DNA from 3 places in the Paracoccus simplex genome. Region 1 is predicted to be linked to each of the others. Evidence: riboswitches for the same ligand, from Rfam matches in the RefSeq annotation. Region 1 holds a riboswitch; each other region holds the start of a gene.
What was found. Region 1 has a riboswitch for cobalamin ahead of ACFOMP_RS15625 (CbtB domain-containing protein). Riboswitches for the same ligand answer to the same signal wherever they lie in the genome.
Positions count from the first base shown of each region.

Region 2: another riboswitch for cobalamin. It lies ahead of ACFOMP_RS17660 (TonB-dependent receptor plug domain-containing protein); the one in region 1 lies ahead of ACFOMP_RS15625 (CbtB domain-containing protein).
Region 3: another riboswitch for cobalamin. It lies ahead of nrdH (glutaredoxin-like protein NrdH); the one in region 1 lies ahead of ACFOMP_RS15625 (CbtB domain-containing protein).

Region 1 is NZ_JBHRXE010000043.1:99,991-106,250, reverse strand. Features, by position in the region: gene ACFOMP_RS15640 (hypothetical protein) at 1-423, opposite strand, end outside; gene leuD (3-isopropylmalate dehydratase small subunit) at 516-1,121, shown strand; gene ACFOMP_RS15630 (endonuclease/exonuclease/phosphatase family protein) at 1,112-2,164, shown strand; cobalamin riboswitch at 2,280-2,482, shown strand; gene ACFOMP_RS15625 (CbtB domain-containing protein) at 2,520-2,696, shown strand; gene ACFOMP_RS15620 (CbtA family protein) at 2,698-3,396, shown strand; gene ACFOMP_RS15615 (hypothetical protein) at 3,465-4,007, shown strand; gene bluB (5,6-dimethylbenzimidazole synthase) at 4,007-4,630, shown strand; gene ACFOMP_RS15605 (hypothetical protein) at 4,679-6,190, opposite strand.
Region 2 is NZ_JBHRXE010000055.1:38,266-44,525, forward strand. Features, by position in the region: gene ACFOMP_RS17645 (bile acid:sodium symporter family protein) at 1-224, opposite strand, end outside; gene ACFOMP_RS17650 (Lrp/AsnC family transcriptional regulator) at 302-748, opposite strand; gene ACFOMP_RS17655 (aminotransferase-like domain-containing protein) at 876-2,162, shown strand; cobalamin riboswitch at 2,326-2,537, shown strand; gene ACFOMP_RS17660 (TonB-dependent receptor plug domain-containing protein) at 2,674-4,590, shown strand; gene ACFOMP_RS17665 (ABC transporter substrate-binding protein) at 4,584-5,435, shown strand; gene ACFOMP_RS17670 (FecCD family ABC transporter permease) at 5,432-6,260, shown strand, end outside.
Region 3 is NZ_JBHRXE010000004.1:89,898-96,157, reverse strand. Features, by position in the region: gene ACFOMP_RS01505 (C4-dicarboxylate transporter DctA) at 1-717, shown strand, start outside; gene ACFOMP_RS01500 (LysR substrate-binding domain-containing protein) at 821-1,723, opposite strand; gene ACFOMP_RS01495 (YeiH family protein) at 1,826-2,845, shown strand; gene ACFOMP_RS01490 (DUF6635 family protein) at 2,913-3,743, shown strand; cobalamin riboswitch at 4,088-4,272, shown strand; gene nrdH (glutaredoxin-like protein NrdH) at 4,364-4,585, shown strand; gene nrdI (class Ib ribonucleoside-diphosphate reductase assembly flavoprotein NrdI) at 4,612-5,019, shown strand; gene nrdE (class 1b ribonucleoside-diphosphate reductase subunit alpha) at 5,001-6,260, shown strand, end outside.

The sequences.
Region 1 (6,260 bases):
CACGGCCAGCCCCAGCAGGGCCAGGCCGTTGCGGCGCATGTGCCCGCGCAGGGCCTTCGTCGCCCAAAGCAGCGCGATCACCACGCCCAGCACCAGCCCGGCGATGAAGGCCAGCTGCACCAGCCAGCGGTTGTCGTACCAGCCCTGCGCCCGGGCCATGCAGCGCCCGGTGGCGGTCAGCGCCGTCTGCAGGTCAAGCTGCTTGTTCAGCGCCAGGAACGCCATCAGCGCGGCGATTGCCAGCCACAGCCCGCGCGCCGCGCCGGCCGGCCGGCGGCGCAGCACCTTCACCGCCAGGAACAGGCACAGAAGATACGAGAGCACCGTCAGCCAGCCGGTGATCTCGGGATCGCCCATCTGCGGCGTCCAGTCGCGCGCGATACAGGCGCGCAGGGCGGCGAAACTCGAAAACCCGAAATACATCTACAAGACCCGCATAGCCATGGCGCCAGGCGCCGCTCGGGTCTCGGTTAACGGGCGCACGCGCCCCAAGTCAATTCTGCGAGGATCAAGACATGGACAAGTTCACCACCCTGACCGGCATCGCGGCACCCATGCCGCTGGTCAATATCGACACCGACATGATCATCCCGAAACAGTTCCTGAAGACGATCCACCGCTCGGGTCTGGGCAAGAACCTGTTCGACGAGATGCGCTTTGACGCCGAAGGCAACGAGAATCCGGATTTCGTGCTGAACCAGCCGGCCTGGCGCGACGCGCAGATCATCGTCGCCGGCGACAATTTCGGCTGCGGTTCGTCGCGCGAACACGCGCCCTGGGCGCTTCTGGACTTCGGCATCCGCTGCGTGATCTCGACCAGCTTCGCCGACATCTTCTACAACAACTGCTTCAAGAACGGCATCCTGCCCATCGTCATGCCGGCCGAGGTGGTGCAGGTGCTGATGGAGGATGCGAAGAAGGGCGCCAATGCCCGCATGACCGTGGATCTGGAAAACCTGACCGTGACCACCTCGGACGGGCAGAGCTTCCCCTTCGAGCTGGACCCGTTCCGCCGCCACTGCCTGCTGAACGGGCTGGACGATATCGGCCTGACCATGGAGAAGGCCGGCGCCATCGACACGTTCGAGACCCAGATGGCCCAGAGCCGCCCTTGGGTATAAGGGCGCTGGCCGGGGCGGCGCTGATCGCCGCCCTTGGCGTTCACGCACAGGCGGACCCCTTGCGGATCGCCACCTACAGCCCCGACCTGTCGCGCGACGGGCCGGGGCTTCTGTTGCGCGACCTCGGCCGCCGGGATGCGCAGGTCGCGGCGGTGACCCGGGTCATCGCCGAGACCCGGCCCGACATCCTGCTGCTGACGGATTTCGACTGGGATTTCGACGGCGAGGCGCTGGACGCCTTTGCCGCGCTGCTGGCGCAGGCGGGGCTGGACTATCCGCACCGTTTCGCGGCGCGGCCGAATTCCGGCATGGCGACCGGGCTGGACCTGAACGCCGACGGTCGGCTGGGCACGGCCGACGATGCGCAGGGTTTCGGTGCGTTCACCGGACAGGGCGGCATGGCGATCCTGTCGCGCCATCCCATCGGGCCGGTGACCGATTACACGGAATTTCTGTGGCGCGACCTGCCCGGCAATCTGATGCCGCCGCTGCCCGAGGCGGTGGCGGCGATCCGCCGCCTGTCCTCGACCGCGCATTGGGACGCGGTGATCACGGTGGCGGACCGGCCGCTGCACCTGCTTGCCATGTCCGCGACGCCGCCGGTCTTCGACGGGCCCGAGGATCTGAACGGCCGCCGCAACCATGACGAGCTGGCCTTCTGGCTGCACCACCTGCCCGAAGCGCCCTTCGTGCTGGCCGGGAACCTGAACCTCGACCCCGAGGACAGCGAGGGGCGACCGCAGGCGCTGGCCCGGCTCATGGCGCAGGTCGCCGACCCCCTGCCCCGCAGCCCCGGCGGCGCGGCAGCGAAGGGCGGGGTGAATGACGGCCACAAGGGCGATCCGGGGCTGGATAGTGGCGACTGGCCGAACGACCAGCCGCCGGGCAATCTGCGCGTCGATTACGTCCTGCCCTCCCGGGGCCTGAAGCTGCTGGGCGCGGGCGTGGTCTGGCCCGCCGAGGGGCCGCTGGCCCAGGCCGCGCTGACGGCATCCGCGCACCGGCTGGTCTGGGTCGATCTGGACTGGCCGCCGGGACCGTGATCACGGGCCGCGACCGGGACGCCCCCTCCCCTGCCCCGGCATCTTCTGCGTTGGCCAAATACCCATGCGATAGCGCCGCGCCGCGATTCCGCTTGCCGCCCATGCCGCATCGCGGCTAGCATATGGCCGTATCGGTGCCCCTTCGGGGGCCAAAAGGGAATGCGGTGCGGTCCTGGACATCCGGGGCCAAATCCGCAGCCGCCCCCGCGACTGTGAGCGGAGAGCGGACGTCCATCATGCCACTGGCCATCCGGCCGGGAAGGCGGGCGTCGGCCTTGACCCGCAAGCCAGGAGACCTGCCGATGCATGGAACCGCAACGTCGTCGGGTTGGACGACCAAAGGAAAGGGTCAAGGATGACCGCAAGATCCGCAACCGCCGCCGGCGCCAGCCGCGCCTCGGTGCTGTTTCCCGCCATCGCCACCTTCGCCATCGGCTTCGGGCTGATCTTCATGGCCGGGCTGGTGCAGGCCGAGACCCTGCATGACGCCGCCCATGACGTGCGTCACGCCACCGGCTTCCCCTGCCACTGACATGTTCTCGCGCATCCTGACCAGCGGATTGATCGCTGGCGCTGCAACGGGGCTGATTGCCGCCCTGTTGCAGCTTTGGTTCGTGCAGCCGGTGTTGCTGCATGCCGAGCTTTACGAATCCGGGCAGCTGGCGCATTTCGGCGCCGAACCCGTCAGCGCGCACCAGGATCTCGGCGCCTTCGAATGGACCCGCAACGGGCTCTCGGTGCTGTTCACCATGCTGGTCTATGCCGGTTACGGGCTGATGCTGGTGGCGCTGATGGCGGTTTCCGAATCGCAGGGCAATGCGGTCACCGCGCGGCAGGGCCTGCTCTGGGGCCTTGCCGGCTACCTGACCATGCAGCTCGCCCCCGCCTTCGGCCTTGCGCCCGAGGTGCCGGGCGTCGCCGCCGCCGAGGTGCAGCTTCGCGCCATCTGGTGGCTGGGCACCGCCATCGCCACCGGGCTGGCGCTGTGGTTGGTCGCCTTTGGCAAGGGCTGGGCAGCCTGGGCTGTCGCCGCGGTGCTGATCCTGGCCCCGCATCTGATCGGCGCGCCGCAGCCCGGCAGCTATGCCGGCCCGGTCCCGCCCGAGCTTTCGGCCGAGTTCGCCGGCCGGGCGCTGGGGGCCGGGGCCATGGCCTGGGCGCTGCTCGGCCTGCTGGCCGGCTGGTTCTGGCAGCGCGAGGGTCAGCGGGCGGCTGTTCCGCAGCCCGCCTGATCCGGTCGGAAAACTCCTCCGGCCGGGCACAGACCGTGCCCGGCCCTTCCATGAACCGGGGGCCAGACATGGATCGTTCGATCCCGATGCTGCTGATCGGCCTGATCTTCGGCGGCGGGCTGGGTTTCGTCGTCGCCGCGGCCAACGGCATTACCCTGGACGGCCACGACCATGGCGCAAGCGGCCATGGCGCGGCCGCCGCCGGGGCCAAGACGCATGACCACGGCGCCCCGATCGACCTGCCCGCCGGCAGCGCCACCGCCTCGGCCCGGCTGGAACCCGACAGCGTCTCGGGCTGGAACCTGTTCCTGCAGCTGCAGGGCTTCTGCTTCGCCCCCGACCATGCCGGCCTGACCCACCGGACGGGCGAGGGGCACGCGCATCTTTACCTGAACGGCACCAAGATCGCCCGGCTCTACGGCCCGGCCCGGCATCTCGACGCGCTGGAGCCCGGCGACCGGCTGCGGGTCGAGCTGAACGCCAACGACCACCGGCCGCTGACCGTCTCTGGCCGGCCCCTCGCCGTCGAGCTGACCGTGCCCGACCGCCCGGTCGCCATCCGCGCCGGGGCCGAGGGCCTGCCCGACAGCGCCATCTGCGCGGTACCGTGATGGAGTTCGGCGCCGAAGACCGTGCCGCCCTGGACCGCATCCTGCGCTGGCGCCGCGACGTGCGGCATTTCCGCGAGGACCCGATTCCCGAGCCGCTGCTGGACGCGCTGCGCGCGGCAATGGAACTGGCGCCCTCGGTCGGCAATTCCCGGCCATGGCGGGTGATCCGGGTCGAAAGCCCCGGCCTGCGCGCCGCGATCCGCGCCGATTTCCTGCGCTGCAATGCCGAGGCCGCCACCCGCTACCAGGGCCGGCAGCGGCAGGAATATGACGCGCTGAAGCTGGCGGGGCTGGACCGCGCCCCGGTCTGGCTGGCGGTCCTGACCGAGATCGACCCGGCCGAAGGCCACCATCTGGGCCGCGCCACCATGGCCCGGACGCTGCAGCAATCCACCGCCATGGCGATCCATACGCTGTGGCTGGCGGCGCGGGCGCGCAACCTCGGCCTCGGCATGGTCTCGATCCTCGATCCGGCGCGGATCACCGCCTTGCTGCAGGTGCCGGAAAGCTGGGAGTTCAGCGCGCTGCTCTGTCTGGGCTGGCCGGATTTCACCGACGACACCCCGCTGCTGCACCGCTCGGGCTGGCAGGAAAACACCGCGGCGGACTGGCAACGCCGCTAGCCCCGCCGCATCGGGCGGGGCTGCCCCCGGTTCAGGGCTGCCCCCGGTTCAGGGCTGCGAGGTGGCCGGACCCATGGGCTGGCCGTTGACGGTGACGGGGCCGCCGCCCTCGGGCATCTGGATGTCCCAGACATTCTCGCCGCTGGCGCCGGGCTTGGCCATGGCGCGGGCCATGCGCAGCATCATCAGCGGCTGGCCGGCCTCGTCCGGCGGGGCGGCGGCCAGCGCCGCCTCGACCTTGTCGAGCCCGGTCGCCGAGATCAGCGCCGAGCCGGAGGGCACCGCACCCGGACCGGCCGCGACATCGGCGCGATAGTCGATCCGATAGCCATCGCCCTTGATCTGCGAGGGCGCGAGTGTCAGCGCCGCCTTGCCCTGCGGCAGCAGCGCCGCCTGCACCTGCTCGGGATCCAGCTTGGCGAAGGGGTCCTCGGCCGCCAGGTCGACCGCCTCGATCAGCATCTTCGCCGGCGCCGCCAGGTCGAATTCCGAGGCGGTGAAGTCCAGCGTCACCTCTTGCGGCAGGATCGGCGCCACCCAGGAGGGCAGCACGCCCTCGGGCACGCTGAGGCCCGCCAGCGCCACCTGCTCCTGCAAGCGGCCGTCGGCGGTGACCCCGGACATGCCGACCATCAGCCTGGCCGAGGCCAGTCCGAACTCGCCCAGCGGCGTGCCGACCCTGAGATCGCGCAGCGCCGCATCCATCGACAGTTCGTCCCACAGCGGCATGGCCGCGCTGACCCGGTCGCGCAGCGCCTCCTGCGAGCCCTTGATCAGCTCTTCCGAGGGATGGGCGACGAACCAGGCCAGCAGGGACAGCACGCCCTCGGTGCGGGCGCCGGTGATCTGGCCGCTGCCGTCATAGCCCGGGGCGGTGACCCGGATCTGCACCGGCTCACCGCCCGGAATCATCACGATGTCCTGCGTCTGCTCCAGCCCTTCGGCGGTGAAGCGCATGGCCTGATCGACGCCGCCGGCCTTGCCCGCCGCGCCGCTCAGGGACATCTCCATCCGCGCGGTGCGCTGGTGATCGCGCGACACGACCTGCGGCTCCTCGGGCATTGGTTCGGACGCGGCGCCAGCCTCGGGCGCGGGCGGCGGCAGCGGCGGCGCATATTGCACCGAATCGATGACATAATCCGTCATCACCGCCTGCTGCTCGCGGAAGCTCATCAGCGATTCATCCCAGATGCCGGTCGATTCGATCCTGGTCGAGCCCTTCTGCTCGAAGGTCTTCGGCACCACCACCGACCAGCTCAGCACCTGGTCCTCGCTGACGCCCCAGCTGCCGTCGCCATTGTCGGTCAGCCGGTAGGTCAGGGCCGAGATGCTGATCTGCGCCTGCTCGGCGGGAATCTGCGCCAGAAGCGGCGCCGGGTCGATCTTCAGCTCATAGCTTTCCCCCTGCGGGGTGACGCTGACCACCCCCGCGGTGCCGCCGAAATAGGTCTGGAAAACGCCGCGCAGCCGTGCCGCCCCTTCCTCGGTGGCGGGCACCGCCCAGGCCGCCGAGACCGGGCAGATGGCCAGCAGCGCAACAAAGCCTTGCCTCAAAAACATGTCTGAATATTCCTTTGCACTCACTCGTGATCTTCTTGCAGAAAACTCCGCGACGCACAGATGACAGCAG
Region 2 (6,260 bases), on a different contig from region 1:
CCGAAGGTCAGGCCCTGCAGCCGCCAGTTCAGCAGCCCGGCCCGCACCGAGGCCGGGTCCAGCTTGGCGCCATAAAGGAAGAACAGCAGCGTCACCGCCCAGAAGGTCGCGATGCGCAGGGCCTCGGCCGCCATGCCGCGCGCCGGCAGCAGCAGGCCAAGCAGGACCATGCCGAGCAGCAGCAGCATGTAGGTGTCGATGCCGATCCTTTTCAAAGCGTTCATCGCGATCCTCCCGACTGGCCGCGGTTCTGATACACATGGCCGGCGGATACAAGCGAGCCGGGCCGGCCAGGGCCGCCTCAGTCCAGCCCCTGTTTCAGGATCACCATGGTCGAGGTCTCGCCCACCGCAGGGATGCGCTGCAGCACGTCGCGGATGAAGGTACCGAGCGCGTCGATGTCGCGGACCTGCACCCGCAGCATGTAGTCGATATTGTTGCCGGTCACCAGGAAGCACTCGGCCACCTCGGGCCGGTCGCGCAGCGCGGCCAGGAAGCCGGCATTGTCCTCGGGCCCGGTCCGGGCCAGCCGGACGGCGATCAGCACGCTGATGGCCAGCCCCAGCGCCTGCGGGTCGATCCGCGCGGCATAGCCCTTGATGACGCCCGCCTCCTCCAGCCGCCTGACCCGTCGGCCGCAGGGGGTGGGCGACAGGCCGACCCGCTCGGCCAGGTCGAGGATCGAGATCCGCCCCTCGGCCCGCAGATGGGTCAGGATGCGATGGTCGATCGCGTCAAGCTCGGTCATGGTGAATCCCGCCATGATAATGGCAATTCATAGGGAATTGCAGCGCAAAGTGGAAGTATCTCGCGACTCTTTGCAGGGACATCCGCCGTCGGCGCGGTTATCCTCTGCCGAGGATCACGAGGATGCCATGCCCGCACATGCCCCTGCCCCCCATACCCCTGTCCCCCATGCCGCCGCGCCCGACGCCCCCATCGCCCCGGCCCAGCCGCAGGCCGCCAGCCGCCGCGGCTTTGCGCCATGGCTCGCGCAGACCAATGACGTGACCTCGGTCTTTCTGGCCGCCGGGCAGATCCCGGATCTGATCAACCTGGGCGGCGGCCTGCCCGAACCCTCGCTCTGGCCGGTCGAGGAACTGGCCGATCTGGCCGCCGCGGTGATCCGCAGCCACCCGGCCGAGGCCCTGGGCTATGGCCCGATCCCCGGCCTGCCGGCCCTGCGCGACCTGATCGCGGCGCGCTGCTCGACCGCGAACTTGCGGCTGACGCGCGACAATGTGCTGATCACCACCGGCGGGATGCAGGCGCTGGAGCTGGTGGGCAAGGTCCTGCTGCAGCCCGGCGGCACGGTCGCCGCGCAGAGCCCGGCCTATCTGGGGGCGCTGGACGCCTGGCGGCCGCATGTGCCGCGCTATCGCCCGATGCGGATCGAGCGCAACGACCACGACCCGCGCGCCGCGATGCAGGGCGCGCAGTTCGCCTATACCGTGCCGAATTTCTCGAATCCCAGCGGCCGGCTGGTCTCGCTGCCCGAGCGGCAGGCGCTGGTCGCCGCCGCCCATGAAACCGGCACCTGGCTGATCGAGGACGACCCCTATGGCGTGCTTTATTACGAGGGGGCGCCGCTGCCCCGGCTGCTCGACCTCTCGGCGGCCGGCCATCCCGGGCCCTATGCCGGGCCGGTGGTCTACATGGGCTCGCTGTCCAAGGAACTGACCCCCGGCCTGCGCATCGGCTGGGTGGTCGCGGCGCCCGCGATGATCGCGGCGCTGGCCACCGCCAAGCAGGGCTCGGACATGTGCACAAGCGGGCTGTCACAGATGCTGGCGCTGCGGGCGCTGGAAGGCGGCATGACCGAGCGGATCCGGCCCGCGATCCTGTCGCTTTACCGCGCGCGCCGCGACGCGCTTTGCGCGGCGATGCGCGAACATCTGGCGGGCGATCTGGACTGGCAGGTGCCGTCGGGCGGCATGTTCGTCTGGGCGACGGCCCGCGACCCGCGGCTGGATACCGACCGGCTGCTGCAGGTGGGGCTGGCGCATGGCGTCTGCATCTCGCCCTCGAGCGTCTTCGACCCCCAGGGCCAGGACCGCCGCTCGCTGCGGATCAACTTCACCCTCAACCCGCCCGAGGCGCTGGAGGAAGGCTGCCGCCGGCTGGCCCGGGCGATCCGCGCCACGCTGGCAGCGGCGGAATGACGCAGCCGCCGGCGGGCCGTCGCCGGGGCGGCGGGTCCGGGCGGGAAAAAGCTGCGGCCAGATCGGTATTTTTCGAGGCACGGGGCTTTTGCCGCGCCCCGGCCGGCAACCGGCCGGCAACCGGCAGCGGCACGGCGCGCTTGACAGGACGGGCTGCGCTGCGGCAATGCGGGGCCGCTACGGTTTCCGGCGCTGCCGGATGAAAAGGGAACATCGGTGCGCCTTGGGCCGCGACGCGGACCGGGCAAGGCCGGGGCTGCCCCCGCAACTGTATGCGGTGAGCGAAGGCCGCAGGCGCCACTGGGGGCATCCCGGGAAGGCCGGCCCGAGCAATGATCCGCAAGCCAGGAGACCTGCCGCAGCGATCACCCATTCCCGGCGCGGGGCGCGCCCGGAAAGCGGCCGTTCCGCAGAGGTGACAGTCTCCGTGCTGCGGCCGGGCTGCCCTTGGCCTTTCCGCAGGACAGTTCTGCAAATCGCGGGCCAAGCCCCGCGCTGGAAAGGCTTTGGAATGTTCAGAACCCGGGTTTCCCTGCTTGCCGCCACCGCCCTGCTCCTGCCCGCCGCCGCCCTGGGCCAGGACGCGCAGCAGCCGGTGATGCTGGATACGGTCGTGCTGTCCGGCGGCCTGTCGCCGGTCGTGGAAAGCGCCTATGGCCGCGCCCACAGCATCCTGACCGCCGAGGATCTGCAGGCGCGCGGTTTCGTCACCGTCCAGGACGCGCTGCGCGACCTGCCCGGCCTGGCCGTCACCTCGACCGGCGAGACGCTGACCAAGGTCCGCATCCGCGGCGGGGAATCCAACCATGTGCTGGTGCTGATCGACGGGGTCGAGGCCAATGCCCCCGGCAGCGGCGACTATGTGTTCAGCGGCCTGCTGACCGAGGATATCGAGCGCATCGAGGTGCTGCGCGGCCCGCAATCGACGATCTACGGCGCCAATGCCGCCGCCGGGGTGATCTCGATCACCACCCGCCGCGCCGCCGCCCCGGGACTCAGCTATGGCGGCGGGGTCGAGATCGGTGGCCAGGCCACCCGCGCCGCCAGCGCCTATGTCCGCGCCATGGGCGAGCGCGGCCAGATCAGCTTCTCGGCCGCGACGCGCCATACCGATGGCGAGGACGCCTCGCGCACGCCGGGCGGCGATACCGAGTTCAACGATCGCGAGACCCTGACCCTCAGCGGTTCCTATACCATCAGCGAGGCGGTGACCGCCGGCTTCACCCTGCGGCGCAGCTGGCAGGAATACGGCTATGACGCATCCCGGTTCGATCTGGTCGTTTCTCCCGACGACTATGTGATCGACACGCCGCACACCGCGGACCGGAATGAAACCTACGGCTCGCTCTGGCTCGAGGCCGAGGCACTGGCTGGCCGGTTGCTGAACCGATTCTTCATCGGGGGGATGAACCAGACCACCGATCATTTCGACGCCGGCGTGCCCGATTATGACGATGCCTCGCGGCTGCGGGATTTCCGATATACCGCCACCTGGGCGCTGGACGGCGGCCATGCCCGCGACGCCGCGCAGAAGCTGAACCTGGCCCTGCAGAAGAAGCGCGAAAGCTACGAAAGTTTCTTTGCACCCGGCGGCCGGTTTGAACGCGACACCAAATCGGTCGCGTTGGAATATCAGGGGCAGTTCGACAACGGCATCGGCGTCCAGGCCGGGCTGCGGCGGGATTTCAACGAGGATTTCCGCGACGCGACCACCTGGAACATCGCCGGCGCCTGGCAACTGCCCGGGCGCGACCTGCGCCTGCGCGCCGCGGCCGGAAAGGCCACCGTCAATCCCGACATGTTCCAGCTTTACGGTTATACGCCCGGCACCTATCACGGCAACCCGGACCTGACCCCCGAAACCAGCCGCAGCTATGAAATCGGCGCCGATCTGGACTTCGCCGCCGGCCGCGGCCAGCTGGGCGCGACCCTGTTCACCAGCAAGGTCGAGGACATGATCGCCGGGGCCGGCGAAACCTCGGTGAACGTCGCCGGCACCAGCACCCGCAAGGGTTTCGAGATCGATCTGGAATACGAAGCGGCGGACTGGCTGCGGCTGGGCGCAACCTATACCTATACCGATGCCCGCACCGAGAACGACACGCCCATCACCCGCCAGCCGCGTCACCGGCTGGGGCTGCGCGCCACGGGCGATTTCGCGCAGGGTCGCGGTACGGTCACGGCCGATCTGCGCTATGTCGCCGGCAATTACGACGAGGAATGGTTCAACACCGCCTGGCCCGACCTTCCGGCCACCACCGAACTGCCCGATTACGTGACCGTGAACCTGGCCGCCGGCTATGACCTGACCCAGAATGTCCGGCTGACCGGCCGCGTCGTGAACCTGTTCGACGAGGATTATTCCGAAGCCTGGGGCTATTACGGCCAGGGCCGCACCGTTTACGCGGGACTGACGGCGCAATGGTAAGGCGGCTTCGCCTGGCCGCCTGCCTGCTGGCCGGCCTGTCCCTGCCCGGCCTGTCCCTGCCCGCCGCGGCCGAGCCGCCGCGCCGGGTGCTGTCGATGAACCTGTGCACCGACCAGCTTGCCATGCTGCTGGCGGCGCCGGGGCAACTGGTCTCGGTCTCGTATCTGGCGCAGGATCCCACCGCCTCGGCCATGGCCGAGGCGGCGTCGCGCCTGCCGGTCAATCATGGCCTGGTCGAGGAGATCTTCCTGGCCCGGCCCGACCTGGTTCTGGCCGGCGGCTGGACCGCGCCGGGGGCGATCCGGCTGCTGGAGCGGCTGGATGTCCCGGTCGAGGTCTTCCCGGTCGAGACCGACATCGCCGGCATCCGCGCCAATATCCGCCGCATGGGCGAGGTGCTGGGCCGCGAGACGGCGGCCGAGGCGCTGCTGGCGCGGTTCGACGCCGATCTGGCGCGGCTGGCCGATGCGCCGCCCGGCCCGCGCCCGCGCGCGGCGCTTTATGCGGTGAACGGCTACAGCTCGGGCTCGGCCAGCCTGGCCGGGCAGATCGTGACTCTGGCCGGCTTCGACAATGTCGCCGACACGCTCGGGCTGCCCGCGGGCGGCGTCCTGCCGCTGGAGACGCTGCTGCTTGCGGAGCCCGACCTGCTGGTCGAGGGCCGCCGCTATCCGGGCAGCGCCCGCGGGCAGGAGATGCTGGACCACCCGGCCCTGCGGGCGCTGACCCGGGGGGCGCCGGCCGAGGTGATGACCGATCCCGAATGGGTCTGCGGCACCCCCTTCATCCTGCGCGCCGTGGCGCAGTTGCGCGACGCCCGCCTGTCGCTGGAGACGGCGCGATGACCGCGCCGCGCCAGCCGCTGCTGATCGCCGCGCTGTCGCTGCTGGTCGCGGCGCTGTTCCTGGCCTCGCTGCTGACCGGCCCGGCCGGGATCGGCGCCGGCCAGAGCCTTGCCGCGCTGCTTGGCCGCGGCGACGAGATGCTGGTCCTGGTCATGCGTGAGCTGCGGCTGCCGCGCGCCACCCTGGGCCTGCTGGTCGGCGCGGCGCTGGGGATGTCGGGCGCGGTGCTGCAGGGCTTCCTGCGCAACCCGCTGGCCGAGCCGGGGCTGATCGGCACCAGCGCCTCGGCGGCGCTGGGGGCGGTGCTGGCGATCCAGACCGGGCTGTCGGCCGCCTTTCCGCTGGGCCTGCCGCTGGCGGCGCTGGCCGGCGCGGCGCTGTCGGTGCTGCTGGTGCTGGCGCTGGCCGGGCCGCGCGGCGGCACGCTGGCGCTGATCCTCGCCGGCATCGCCATCTCGGCCCTGGCCGGGGCCGGCACCTCGCTGGTGCTGAACCTGTCGCCCAATCCCTTCGCCGCCAACGAGATCGTATTCTGGATGATGGGCTCGCTGGCGGACCGCTCGATGCTGCATGTCTGGATCGCGGCGCCGTTCATGGGCTTGGGCTTCGCGGTGCTGTGGCCGACGCGCCGCGCCCTGCAGGCGCTGACGCTGGGCGAAGATGCGGCCGCCTCCAGCGGCGTGCATCTGGGCCGGCTGCGGCTGATGCTGGTCGCGGGCATCGCCGCGCTGATCGGCAGCGCCACGGCCGTGGCCGGGACGGTGGGCTTCGTCGGACTGGTGGTGCCGCATGTCCTGCGCCGCGCCGTGGGCGCCAGCCCGGCGC
Region 3 (6,260 bases), on a different contig from region 1:
GTCTTTGGCGCCATCGCCTTCACCGTCGGGCAATACGGCATCGGCTCGCTGGCGCAGCTGGGCTCGCTGGTCGCGTTGTTCTACGTCACCATCGCCATCTTCGTCTTCGTGGTGCTGGGCTTCGTGATGCGGCTGGCCGGCTTCAGCATCTTCAAGCTGCTGCGCTACCTGCGCACCGAGATCAGCATCGTCGCCGGCACCGCCTCGAGCGATTCGGTGCTGCCGCAGACCATGCGCAAGCTCGAGCATCTGGGCATCAAGGACTCGACCGTGGGCCTGGTGGTGCCGACGGGCTATTCCTTCAATCTCGACGCCTTCTCGATCTATCTGACACTGGCGGCGGTGTTCATCGCCCAGGCGACCAACACGCCGCTGTCCACCATGGACCTGCTGGCCATCCTGGGCGTGGCGCTGGTGACGTCCAAGGGCGCGCATGGGGTGCCGGGCTCGGCCATTGTGATCCTGGCCGCAACGCTGGCCGCGATCCCGGCCATTCCCGCCATCGGCCTGGTGCTGGTGCTGTCGGTGGACTGGTTCATGGGCATCGCCCGGGCGCTGGGGAACTACCTGGGCAATTGCGTCGCCACCGTGGTCGTCGCCTCCTGGGTGGGGGACATCGACCGCGACCGCGCCCGGCGCATCCTTGACGGCGAGGACATGCCGGCGCTGGACGTGCTGCAGCAGGACGCCCCGCTGTCGCAGCCCCAGCACGGCTGACGAAGTCGCCTCGCGGGGCGGCCGGTTCTGCGCGACAGCGCCGGCCGGCCCCGCCGAGAAGACGGCCTGCGCCTTCCCTCCCGGTGGCGCAGGTCTTTTCGCGTCAGGGCAGTCCGGCCGCGAAGCCTTCGTCGGTCAGGATGCCGATCAGCGCCTGCACCGCCCGCGTGCGATAGCGCCGCGGATTGGTCAGCAGCGAGAAGGGCCGCTCGGCCCCGTCCAGCGGCAGGGTGCGGATCCAGCCCGAGGCGGCCGGCCGCGCCACCGCGCGCTGCGACAGCGCCGCCAGGCACTGGCTGGCGGCCACGGCGCCCAGCACCGCCTCGTTCGAGGGCAATTCCAGCGCCACCGGCAGCGCGGCCACGGAAAGCCCCTGCCCGCCCAGCCAGGCCTCGAATTCCGAGCGCGTGCCCGAGCCCGGCTCGCGCAACACCCAGCTTTGCGCGGCCAGCGCGGCCGGCGGCGGCGCGTCGCGCCCGACCCAGGGATGCCCGGCGCCCATGACCAGCACCAGCCGGTCGCGCGCCACCACCTGCCGGTGCAGCTCGCCATGCGCCACCGCCCCCTCGACCAGCCCCAGATCGGCGCCGCCCTCCTGCACCGCATCGGCGACCTGGGTGGTGTTGCTGACCGTCAGGCGCAGTTCGATCCCCGGATGCATCTCGCGCAGCGCCACCAGCCGCGGCGGCAGCCAGTAGCTGGCGACGGTCTGGCTGGCATGGACCCGCAAGCGCCCGCGCGGCTCGCGCGCCAGATCCTCCAGCACCATCTCGGCGGTCTCGGCGCGGTCCAGCACGGCGCGGGCCTCGGCCATGAAGGCCTCGCCCGTCTCGGTCAGCACGATGCGCCGCCCCACCCGGTCGAAGAACCGCACGCCATGCCGCGCCTCGAGCGCCGAGACAGCGGCGCTGACCGCCGATTGCGTCAGGTTCAGCGCCTCGGCCGCGCGGGTGACATGCTGGCGCTCGGCCACGGCCAGGAAGATGCGGAGCTGTTCCAGGGTCATGCGCCATTCATAAGAAAAATCGAACGATATGGCAAATACAATGCGATGGATTGAACGTCATATCAGGATCATGTTCCGCATCACAGACAAAGGAGCGAAACCATGTCCTCGACCGATCAGGGCCAGCAAAATTCCCCTGCCATCACCGGCTGGCTGGGCGCCATCCTGCCGGGGCTGGGACTGACCTTCGCCATCGCCGTGGCGGCGACGGCGGTGCAGCGGGTCTCGGGCATCCCGGCGCTCAGCCCGCTGGTGGTGGCGATGGTGCTGGGCATGATGCTGCGCAACCTGCTGGGCACGCCCGCAGCGGCGCGACCGGGCATCGCCTTTTCGCTGCGCCGGGTGCTGCGCTTTGCCATCGTGCTGCTGGGCTTCCAACTGACGCTGGAACAGCTGCGCGCGGTCGGCCTGCCGGGGCTGGCGGTGATCTCGATGACGCTGGCCGCCACCTTCGTCTTTACCAAATGGGCCGGGCGGGCGCTGGGGGTCGAGGCGCGGCTGGCCGAGCTGATCGCGGCCGGCACCTCGGTCTGCGGCGCCTCGGCGGTGATCGCCACCAATACCGTCACCCGCGGCTCGGACGAGGACGTGGCCTATGCCATCGCCTGCGTGACGGTCTTCGGCTCGCTCTCGATGCTGGCCATGCCGGTGCTGGGCGAAATGCTGGCGATGGGCCCGGCGCATTACGGCATCTGGGTCGGCGCGACAGTGCACGAGGTGGCGCAGGTGGTCGGCACCGGTTTCCAGCACGGTGCCGAGGCCGGGCAGGCCGCCACCGTCGCCAAGCTCAGCCGGGTCATCATGCTGGCGCCGCTGATCCTGGTGCTGGGCGCGCTGGCCCGGCGGCGCGGCGGCGAGGCGCATGGCGCGGCGCCGACCCCCTGGTTCGTGCTGGGCTTCGTCGCGGTCGTGCTGCTGAACAGCGCCCTGCCGCTGCCCGAAGCGCTGCAGGCCGAGGTCGTCCGCCTGACCGCCTTCCTGCTGACCATGGCGCTGGCCGCGATGGGGCTGGAGACCGACATCCGCAAGCTGCGCGCCAAGGGCATCCGGCCGCTGGCGCTTGGCGCGCTGGCCTGGCTGTTCATCTCGACCCTGGGCCTGGGGCTGGTGACGCTGATCTGAGTCTTCGGCATTGAGCGGCCCGGCCGCGATGCCTAGATTGGGCGCGATCCTTCGAGGGACCGCGCCCATGGCCTTGCAGCCCGCCGACACCCGCCCGCTGACCCGGCGCGAGACCGAGGTCCGCCGCTTCGTCCGCGCCCGCTATGGTCTGCGCGGCACGCTGGCGCTGCATCGCCATGCCCTTGGCCCCGACCTGCTGCGCGCGCCGGTCAACGTCATGCTGTCGCCGCTGTTCCTGCTGGTGCGGCTGGTCGCGCCGCTGTTGCGGCGCATCGGGCTGGTCCGGGCCGGCGACTGGCTGGCGCGCCGGCAGATCTTCCTGACCTCCGACGTGGCGCAGCGGATCGAGGCGGATCTGGCCGGCTTCATCGGCGACCTGGCGGAACAGGACCTGGCCCCCAGGGCGCCGCCCGAGACCGTGGCCCGCGCCGTCTCGGACTATGCCGAGACCCGCAACGCGGTCTCCGAGATCACCACCTCGCTGCTGGTTCTGCTTTCGGGGCTTCTGCTGTTCCACCGCGCCACGCCCGGGGTGATCTCGCTGGCCGGGCCGATCGCGCAGCTGCGGGCGCAGACGCAGGCGGTCGAGGATTTCGCGCTGGGAAGCTGGGCCGGGCGCATGTGGTATGGCGCCTTCCCGCGCGAGCTGTCCACCGTCGAGGTGGTGCTGACCGGCGTGGTTCTGGCCATGCTCGCCTCGGTCCTGACCACCTTTGCCGGGCTGGTCGCCGATCCGGTGCAGACGATGACCGGCACCCATCGCCGCCGCATCATGCGGCTGCTGCAGCGGCTGGACCGCGCCGGCACCGCGCCGGCGCTGGAGCGCGAGCATCTTCTGGCGCGGCTGGGCGACCTGTCGGATGCGGCGATCAGCCTGTGGCGCAGCTTCCGGGGCTAGGTCTTGCAGATCGAATTGCCGCCGCCATCCGCCAGCATGGCGCTGCCGGCCACAAAGCTGGCGTGATCCGCGCGACGCGATCCCGCAACCGTTTCTCGCGCCGAGCAGCAAGGCCCAGCCGCGGCCCTGACGCGCTGGAGGCTCCGGCGTCGATGATGGTCTTGTCTTGCAGCGGCATAGGTCGTCCCTGCCGGCGATCGGCCCGGAATCCGGCGGGACAATCTCCGCCCGGAGCCCCGTTTCTTGCCGCCGAAACCCCAGGCCGGGAATCCGGTCTCTACCAGATATTTGGGGATACTTCGCCTTTCCCACTAGATATGGATTGACCGGCCCTTCCGGCCATGGCTTATTGGCGGGGTCATGGTCAACCCGGAGCGATCCGGGGGACGAAGAGGGAAGCCGGTGCGAATCCGGCACTGCCCCCGCAGCTGTAAGCGGAGAGCGACGCTGGAGCACCACTGGGCAACCGGGAAGGCCAGCCGAGCCGAGACCTGCGAGTCAGAAGACCTGCCATGACGCGACAGGACGAAACCGCGCGGCGGGCGCGGGCCGGACCGGTTCGGAGGGGCGCTGCCTTCGGCCGCGGCCTGCCTTTGCCGCGACCATGAAGGAGCAGAGGCATGACCATCACCGTTTATTCCAAGCCCGCCTGCGTGCAATGCACCGCCACCACCCGCGCCCTGGACGCGCGCGGCCTGGATTATCACCTGGTCGACCTGACCGAGGATGACGCGGCGATGGAACTGGTCACCTCGCTGGGTTATCGTCAGGCGCCGGTCGTCGTCGCCGGCGAGGCGCATTGGGCCGGTTTCCGCCCCGACATGATCGGCCGGCTGTCGTAAGGACCTTGGACGGGTCCGGGGTCAGGCTGGTCTATTATTCCTCGGCCTCGGGGAACACGGCGCGTTTCGTGGCGCGGCTCGGCTGGCCGGCCGGGCGCATCCCGCTCTCGCCCCGCGACGCGATGCCGGCGCCCGTCCTGCCCTATGTGCTGATCTGCCCGACCTATGCCGACGGTACGGGTCGGGGCGCGGTGCCGAAACAGGTGATCCGCTTTCTCAACGACCCGGGCCGCCGGGGGCTGCTGCGCGGCGTCATCGCCGCCGGCAACCGGAATTTCGGCGCCACCTATGCCTTGGCCGGTCGGGTGATTTCTGACAAGTGCAACGTTCCCGTGCTGTATCGATTCGAGCTGGCGGGGACTGATCTGGACATTTCCCGCGTTCGGGCGGGGCTGCATGAATTCTGGGGGACGGAATGCTTGACGATGGCGTAAAGGCCGAGCTGGACTATCACGCGCTGAACGCGATGCTGAACCTTTACGACGGCGAGGGGAAGATCCGCTTCGACGCCGACCGCAAGGCCGCGCGGCAGTATTTCCTGCAGCACGTCAATCAGAACACCGTCTTCTTCCACAACCTCGACGAGAAGCTGCGCTATCTGGTCGATGAGGGCTATTACGAGCCCGAGGTGCTGGACCAGTATTCCAAGAACTTTCAGCGCGCGATCTGGGATGCCGCCTATCAGAAGAAGTTCCGTTTCCCGACCTTCCTGGGCGCGTTCAAATATTACACCAGCTACACGCTGAAGACCCGCGACGGCCAGCGCTACCTGGAACGCTACGAGGACCGCGTGGTCATGGTCGCCCTGACACTGGCGCGCGGCGACGAGGGCCTCGCCATGCGGTTCATGGATGAAATGCTCTCCGGCCGTTTCCAGCCGGCGACGCCCACGTTCCTCAATGCCGGCAAGAAATCGCGCGGCGAGCTGATCTCGTGCTTCCTGCTGCGGCTTGAAGACAACATGGAGAGTATCGGCCGCTCGATCAACTCGGCGCTGCAGCTGTCGAAACGCGGCGGCGGCGTGGCGCTGATGCTGACCAACCTGCGCGAGGCCGGGGCGCCGATCAAGGGCATCGAGAGCCAGTCCTCGGGCGTCATCCCGGTGATGAAGCTCCTGGAGGATTCGTTCAGCTATGCCAACCAGCTGGGCGCGCGGCAGGGCGCCGGCGCCGTCTATCTGAACGCGCATCACCCCGACATCCTGCGCTTCCTCGACACCAAGCGCGAGAATGCCGACGAGAAGATCCGCATCAAGACGCTGAGCCTGGGCGTGGTGATCCCCGACGTGACCTTCGAACTGGCCAAGAAGAACGCCGACATGTACCTGTTTTCGCCGCACGACGTCGAGCGGGTCTATGGCATGCCCTTCTCGGAAATTTCGGTCACCGAGAAATATGCCGAGATGGTCGACGACAAACGCATCAGGAAGAAGAAGATCAACGCGCGAGAGTTCTTCCAGACCATCGCCGAGATCCAGTTCGAAAGCGGCTATCCCTATATCATGTTCGAGGACACGGTGAACCGCGCCAATCCCGTGCATGGCCGCATCAGCATGTCGAACCTGTGCAGCGAGATCCTGCAGGTGAACGAGGCGAGCGCGTTCAACGAGGATCTGAGCTATGCACACTTGGGCACTGATATTTCGTGCAATCTCGGCTCGCTGAACATCGCCGCG